DNA from 3 places in the Nocardiopsis sp. NPDC007018 genome. Region 3 is predicted to be linked to each of the others. Evidence: predicted binding sites of a transcription regulator. Region 3 holds the regulator's gene; each other region holds the start of a gene.
What was found. Region 3 encodes LexA, which represses DNA repair genes until DNA is damaged. Its sites were predicted from a motif close to TCGAACANNTGTTCGA; they were not measured.
Positions count from the first base shown of each region.

Region 1: a site for LexA is predicted at 785-800, ahead of ABZ635_RS15150 (Rv2578c family radical SAM protein). Genes of this name have one in related genera too.
Region 2: a site for LexA is predicted at 1,154-1,169, ahead of ruvC (crossover junction endodeoxyribonuclease RuvC). Genes of this name have one in related genera too.

Region 1 is NZ_JBEYHA010000023.1:49,215-51,474, reverse strand. It holds gene ABZ635_RS15160 (MetQ/NlpA family ABC transporter substrate-binding protein) at 1-108, opposite strand, end outside; gene ABZ635_RS15155 (hypothetical protein) at 413-553, shown strand; gene ABZ635_RS15150 (Rv2578c family radical SAM protein) at 810-1,940, shown strand; gene ABZ635_RS15145 (MFS transporter) at 2,058-2,260, opposite strand, start outside.
Region 2 is NZ_JBEYHA010000002.1:110,624-112,883, reverse strand. It holds gene ABZ635_RS01555 (molecular chaperone DnaJ) at 1-111, opposite strand, end outside; gene ABZ635_RS01550 (NUDIX hydrolase) at 177-1,004, opposite strand; gene ruvC (crossover junction endodeoxyribonuclease RuvC) at 1,214-1,762, shown strand; gene ruvA (Holliday junction branch migration protein RuvA) at 1,841-2,260, shown strand, end outside.
Region 3 is NZ_JBEYHA010000012.1:14,668-16,927, forward strand. It holds gene ABZ635_RS09005 (alpha/beta fold hydrolase) at 1-857, opposite strand, end outside; gene lexA (transcriptional repressor LexA) at 995-1,669, opposite strand.

The DNA.
Region 1 (2,260 bases), on a different contig from region 3:
GTCTCCCCTGTCGGGTCCGCAGCCGGTCAGGGCCAGGGCGAGGGCCGAGGCGGCGGCGAGCGCCGAGGCGCCGTGCGGGTACAGGGAGGAGCGTTCGGTGGTGGACATGGGTGTTCTCTTTCGCATGGGTACGGGCACGCCGCGCGGGAGCGGCGCCGGACAACGTTCCGGAGCGGGCGGTGAGGAATTCCTGGACGAAAGGAGAATAACCCAAAAAGGCAAAACGAACTTCAGAAATATTTCGGCAACAATACAGTGTGCGCGTCATGTTAACGCCCCTTGAAAAACGTTCCCTGTTTCCCTTTCGCCTCCGGACCGGCCACCAGCCCTGAAGGGGTTACACCCGACGTGACCAGGGGGGAACCGTGAGGCGACTCACAGATCAGAATCGACCGAAAGCGCGGGGGCAGCCTTGTTGCTTTCACCGATTCCCGACTACCTCGACGCCATCGTCGACCGCAGCGGACACGTCGTTTCCGGAGAACGGGCCGACTACATCCCGGAACCGGCGTCGGACGATCCGGACCGCGTGTCCGTGACCGCGTGGCCGTGACCCGTGCGCGGACAACGGGGCCGTTGACGCGAGCGGAGACGCCGACCACGCGTTCGGCGTCCAGCCATCCCCCCACCCTTCGCCCAGGCCCGGGCGATCGAGGACCACGGCGTGGAGTTCGCCCTGGAGCGCGTCGGGTGGAACCCAGCGGCGAGGCCTTCACCGGGGCGGGCCACTCCCGGGCACGTGAACCGCGTGATCCACAGCCCCGCCGAACGACTGGACAGGAGTTCGAAACCATGTTCGAATAACGCCCATGCGCTGGGAGAACCTTCGTGAGGAAACCGACCACACCGGGCAGCGGGCTCTGTTCGCCCCCGCCGCACCCGCACCCTCGCGCGGCACCGGAAGGGCCGGGCTGGGCGCACCGGCCCCCGGTCCGGTACTCGCGGGACAGGACGGCGAGGCGGTCGCCATCGAGATCCGCGCCCGGTCCGTCATCAACCGGGTCCCCGGAGACGACCCCATGTTCCGGTGGACCCTCAACCCCTACCGGGGCTGTTCGCACGCCTGCGTGTACTGCTTCGCCCGCCGCACTCACGAGTACCTCGACCTGGACAGCGGACACGACTTCGACACACGCATCCTGGTCAAGGTCAACGCCGTTGAGCGGCTGCGCGCCGAACTCGCCCGCCCGTCCTGGACCGGCGAGCACATCGCGATGGGCACCAACACCGACCCCTACCAGCGCGCCGAGGGCCGCTACCGGCTGATGCCGGGGATCATCTCCGCGCTGAGGGACACCGCCAACCCGTTCTCCATCCTCACCAAGGGGACCCTGGTCCTGCGCGACCTACCCCTGCTCGAACAGGCGGCGCGGGTGACCCGGGTGGGCATGGCGGTCTCGGTCGGCTCCGTGGACCCCCGGGTCTGGCGCACCGTCGAGCCGGGCACGCCCCGCCCCCGCGCCCGTCTGGGCGTGGTCCGCGCGCTGAGCGAACGCGGCCTGGAGTGCTCGGTACTGATGGCACCGATCCTGCCCGGGCTGACCGACTCCGCCGAACAGATCGAGGAGACGGTGGCCGCCATCGCCGAGGCCGGGGCGAAGCGTGTCTCCCCGGTCGTGCTGCACCTGCGGCCGGGCGCCCGGGAGTGGTACCGCGCCTGGCTGGCCCGGGAGCATCCGCGCCTGCTGCCGCTCTACCGCGAGCTGTACGGGGGCGGCTCCTACGCGCCCCGGTCCTACCAGCGGATCGTCACCACGGCCGTGCGCGAGATCGCCGCCCGGTACGGCCTCAACAGACCGGGTTCCCCCCGGGGCACCGAAGGCGCGGGCGGAGACGAGGCCGGAGAAGGCAGGAGCGGGGAGGCCGGGGGCGGGGAGGCTCCCGCGGGAGGAGCGGCCCGAGGTGACGAGCAGCTCCGACTCGATCTCCCCGTGGCCTAGCGGCGTGCCCGGCGCGGGGGCGCTCGCGCGCCCCACCGGTACGGCCCCCGCTCCCCCGGGCCCTCGCCCGGCTGCCGCCGCGGCCCGGTGTACGGGTGCCGGTGATCAGTGCCGGTGTCAGTGCCGGGGAACGGCGGCCAGGGCGGCCGGGGTGACCACGCGCAGGAAGGGCACGACGGTCAGCAGCGCCGCCACGGCGAAGAACGCGAAGGCCGCCCGTATCCCCACCAGTTCGGCGAGCACACCCACCAGCGCCGCGCCCAACGGCATGGCTCCCCATCCGAACAGGCGGAACGCGGCACTGAACCGGCCCAACATGG
Region 2 (2,260 bases), on a different contig from region 3:
GGGGCCGCCGTCGACCGGCACGGGGCCGAACAGGTCGGTGGGGTCGGCTGCGAGGCCGACCTCGCGCAGGGCCTCGTCGAGTCCGTCCCGGGGGTCTCCTCCGGTGTCCACTGTGCTCCCCTCACCCGTGCTCGCGGTCGTCGTGTCCTCGTCGGTTCCGTGCCCCAGGGGCCCTCTCACGGGGCGCCGCGCAACAGCGGCGGGTGGAGCAGGGCCGCGCCGCCCGCCCGGTACAGCCGGGCCCGCCGCCCGCCCCCCGCGCCGCCGCGCTCGGCCAGTGCGCCGGTGTCCTCCACGAACCCCGGGGTGGCCTGGATCTTGCGGTGGAAGTTGGCGGCGTGCAGGGTGCGCCCCCAGACCGCCTCGTACACACCGCGCAGGGCGGAGACGGTGAACGTGCTCGGAAGGAAGGCCGTGGCCAGGGAGGTGTACTCCAGCTTGGAGCGGGCGCGTTCGATCGCGTCGCCGAGTACGCGGGCGTGGTCGAACGCGAGTTCGTACCGTTCCCGGGCCCCGTCCCCGTGGCCGAGCGCGGTCCACGGCACCCACGCGGCCTCGGCGGTGTCGCGGCCGGTGCGCGGGTCGGGCAGGTCGGGCGCGAGCACCATGTACGCCACCGAGACCACCCGCATACGCGGGTCGCGGTCGATCGCCCCGTAGGTGCCGAGCTGCTCCAGGTGGAGTTCGGCGGGCAGGGGGGTCTTCTCCGTGAGCACGCGCAGGGCGGCGTCGGGCAGGTCGGGGTCGGCCGGTCCGTTCGGTCCGTCCTGGGCCCGGACGAACCCGCCGGGCAGAGCCCACCGTCCGTTCTGGGGCTGCTGGCCGCGTCGGCCGAGCAGGACGTGGGGGACCGTGTCGCGGATGGTGAGCGCCACCACGTCGACCGTTACGGCGACGGGGGCGAACGCGTGCGGGTCGTACCCGGCGAGGAACCTGCGCTCGTCGTCGGCGTCGTGCTCCCGGCCGTGTGGCGTGTCGGCCGGTCCGTCGATCCCCTCGGACACCGCGCCTCCCAAGTTGTTCTCATTATGAGTTTTTCTCGATCTGAGATGAACATAGCACCGTTCGGGCTCCGCGTCCACCCCCGAGGCCCGCGCGGGCCCGACACGCCGCGCACGGCGGCCGATCCGTCGGTGCCCGCCGCTAGCATGGTGCGAACGGGCGTTCGAGACCGGCGGCCGCTGGACGACGAGACGAAGGACCGGGTGGCGACGTGCGCGTGCTGGGGATCGACCCGGGGCTGACCCGCTGCGGCGTCGGCGCCGTGGAGGGAGCCATCGGCCGCCCACTGCGCCTGCTGGCCGCCGACGCGATCCGCACCGGTCCCGACACGCCGCTCCCGCAGCGCCTGGTCGAGGTCGAGCGCGGCATCGAGCAGTGGCTGGACACCTACGAACCCGACGCCGTCGCCGTCGAACGCGTCTTCGCCCAGCACAACCTCAGCACCGTCATGGGAACCGCCCAGGCCAGCGGTATCGCCCTGGTCTGCGCCGCCCGGCGCGGCCTGCCCGTGGCCACCCACACGCCCAGCGAGGCCAAGGCCGCCATCACCGGCAGCGGCCGCGCCGACAAGAAGCAGGTCGGCGGTATGGTCGCGCGTATCCTCGGACTCGACGGGCCGCCGAAACCGGCCGACGCCGCGGACGCCGTGGCCCTGGCCATCTGCCACATCTGGCGCGGCGGGGCCCAGGCCCGGGTCGCCCAGGCCCAACAGGACTTCGCCCGCAAGGTGGAACTGGCCCGCCGCGCACGCGGCCGCTGACACCGCCGCGCGGTCGGGCCCGCGCGACCCCACCGCCCCCAGGAAGGAGACGGGCACCCCTCCCGGTGTCCACACCAGATGATCGCGTTCCTCACCGGCCGGGTGGCCGCACGCGGCGCGACCAGCGCCGTCATCGACGTCGGCGGGGTCGGCATGACCGTGCGGTGCACCCCCGCGGCCCTCTCCCGGCTCCACGTGGGGGAGGAGGGCACCGTCGCCACCAGCCTCGTCGTACGCGAGGACTCCCTCACCCTCTTCGGTTTCGCCGACGACGACGAGCGCACCCTCTTCGAACAGGTCCAGACCGCCTCGGGTATCGGGCCCCGGATCGCCCTGGCCATGCTCGCCGTGCACAGTCCCGACAGCCTCCGCCAGGCCGTGGCCACCGAGGACACGGCCGCGCTGACCCGCGTTCCGGGCATCGGCAAGAAGGGCGCCCAACGCATCGTCCTCGAACTGCGCGGCAAGCTCGACGCCCCGGTCACGACCGACGGCACC
Region 3 (2,260 bases):
CCGGGCAGACCGGTCATGAGCCGGTCGACCTCCTCCTGGTTCACCTGCGCGTCCCGCTCGCCCCACAGGACCAGCACCGGGGTGTTCTCGGGCAGGTCCTCGGCCAGCTCCACCGGGTCGAAGGCGTCGATCCAGGCCAGGTAGTCGGCGCCGTTCTCGTCGAACAGGCCGGTGGCGTCGGTCTCGGGCAGGGCGCGGCCGGAGCGGACCGAGGCCCGCCCCGCCCGCAGGTCGGACAGCATCCGCGCGGCGCCCGCCTCGTCGATGCCGCCCTGGGCCTCGGCGACGCGCACCTGCTCGGAGACCTGCCGGTCGATCAGGTCGAGCATGCGCGTACCCGGCGGGGCGGCCAGTACCAGGGCGGGTTCCGCGTCGAGGACCTCATGGGCGCGCAGTGCGAACAGGGCCCCCTCGCTGTGCCCCAGGACGAGGGTGCGCTCGGGGTCCACCTCGGGCTGGGCGACCAGCTCGGCGTAGGCGGCGGCCATCTGCCGGTCGAAGACCAGCGGGTCCACCGGTTGGTCGAGGGCCTCCTCCTCGGCCTCGCTCATCCGGTCCGGGTCGGCGCTGCCGAACTTGTCGTAGCGCAGGGACGCCGCCCCGGCGCTGGTCAGCACGCGGGCGAGGTTGAGGTTGGTGTCGGCGTCGGGGCGCACACTGCCGTTGCCGTCGCGGTCGGTGGGGCCGCTGCCCGAGATGATGAGTACCCCGGGGACGGTGCCGCCGGTGTCGGCGGGCGCGGTGAAGGTTCCGGGCACCGTGAAGCCGCCGCCCTCGAAGGAGACCTCGCGTTCCCGCCCGGGGGCGCCGGGCAGCACCGGGTCGGCGCCGTCGTCGGGCGCGCACGCGCTGACCATCAGGACCGCGGCGGCCACGGAGGCGGCCAGGGCGGCCCGGAGCCGGTGCGGGGCGGGAGGAACGGGAGCGCAGGCAGGTGTCGACACGCCCTCAGCGTAGCGGCCCGCCCCGCGCCCCCGGCTCCGGGACCAGTAGCTCAGACGCGGCGCATGACCGTGACGACCTTGCCGAGGATGGTGGCCTGGTCGCCCTGGATGGGCTCGTAGGCGTCGTTGCGCGGCATCAGCCACACGTGCCCGTCCGGCTCCCGGCGCAGCACCTTGACGGTCGCCTCGTCGTCGAGCAGCGCCGCGACGATGTCGCCGTTCTCGGCGGTCTGCTGCTGGCGCACCACGACCAGGTCGCCGTCGGTGATCGCGGCGTCGATCATGGAGTCGCCGACCACGGTGAGCATGAACAGGCGCCCCTCACCGACCAGCTGCCGGGGGAGCGCCAGGACGTCCTCGACCGCCTCCTCGGCCAGGATCGGGCCGCCGGCGGCGATCCGGCCGACCAGCGGGACGGACGCCGCGCGGGTGGAGTCGGCGGTGAGCTCCTCCTGGGTGAGGGTCTGGGAGGCCCCGCGGCCGGGGGTGCGCAGCTCCACGGCGCGCGGCCGGTTCTGGTCCCGGTGCAGGTACCCCTTGCGCTGGAGCACCTTGAGCTGATGCGCCACGCTGGAGGGGCTGGACAGGCCGACCGTGTCGCCGATCTCCCGGATGGACGGCGGGTACCCCCGCTCGCGGACGTACTTCTGGATGCAGTTGAGGACGCTCTGCTGGCGTGCGGTGAGTCTGGGGGTGTCGGGCGCGGACGCGCCCGGGTCGCCCACGGGCGAAAGAACGGTGGTGGGTCCTGAGCCGACGGCTCCGGGCTTGTCCTCCGGCACGGCCGGGCCTCCTCGGTGTTCGGTTCGGTCAGGGCCCGCGTGTGCGGCCGGTCACGGGCCACGCGGACCGGACGGCGAAGCCGGTGTGAAATCAAGGTCAACTTTAGTCGTTGCACACGGTGATATCAAACAAGCGTTCGAGAAGCCGTGGACGGGTCCCGGCGATTTCCCATTGTGTTTTCGCGCGCCGATTTTCCGGGTCGCACATATGCGCGGACACGAGGGGGGCCGTTGTCGTCCGAATGCGCGACCTCCGTATGGGGTTCGTCTCGCGTCGCCGCGTCCGCGTCGCGCGCCGGACGGGCGCGGGGGAATTCGGACGCGTCACGGTGTGGCGTCCGGCGGGCCGCGCGCCCGCGCCCCCTTATCCTGGGAAACGGCTCCCAGGGCCGCACATCCCCGTTTCCACCTCCCCGAACCGTGTGCTTCGGCGCCCCCTGTCCCGGGATTGGGGACACGCCGGTGCCAGGGTTGCGGGCGTCCGTCTCAACACCTAGGTTCGACCACAACATCTGGTGTTGGCATGGGGGCTGT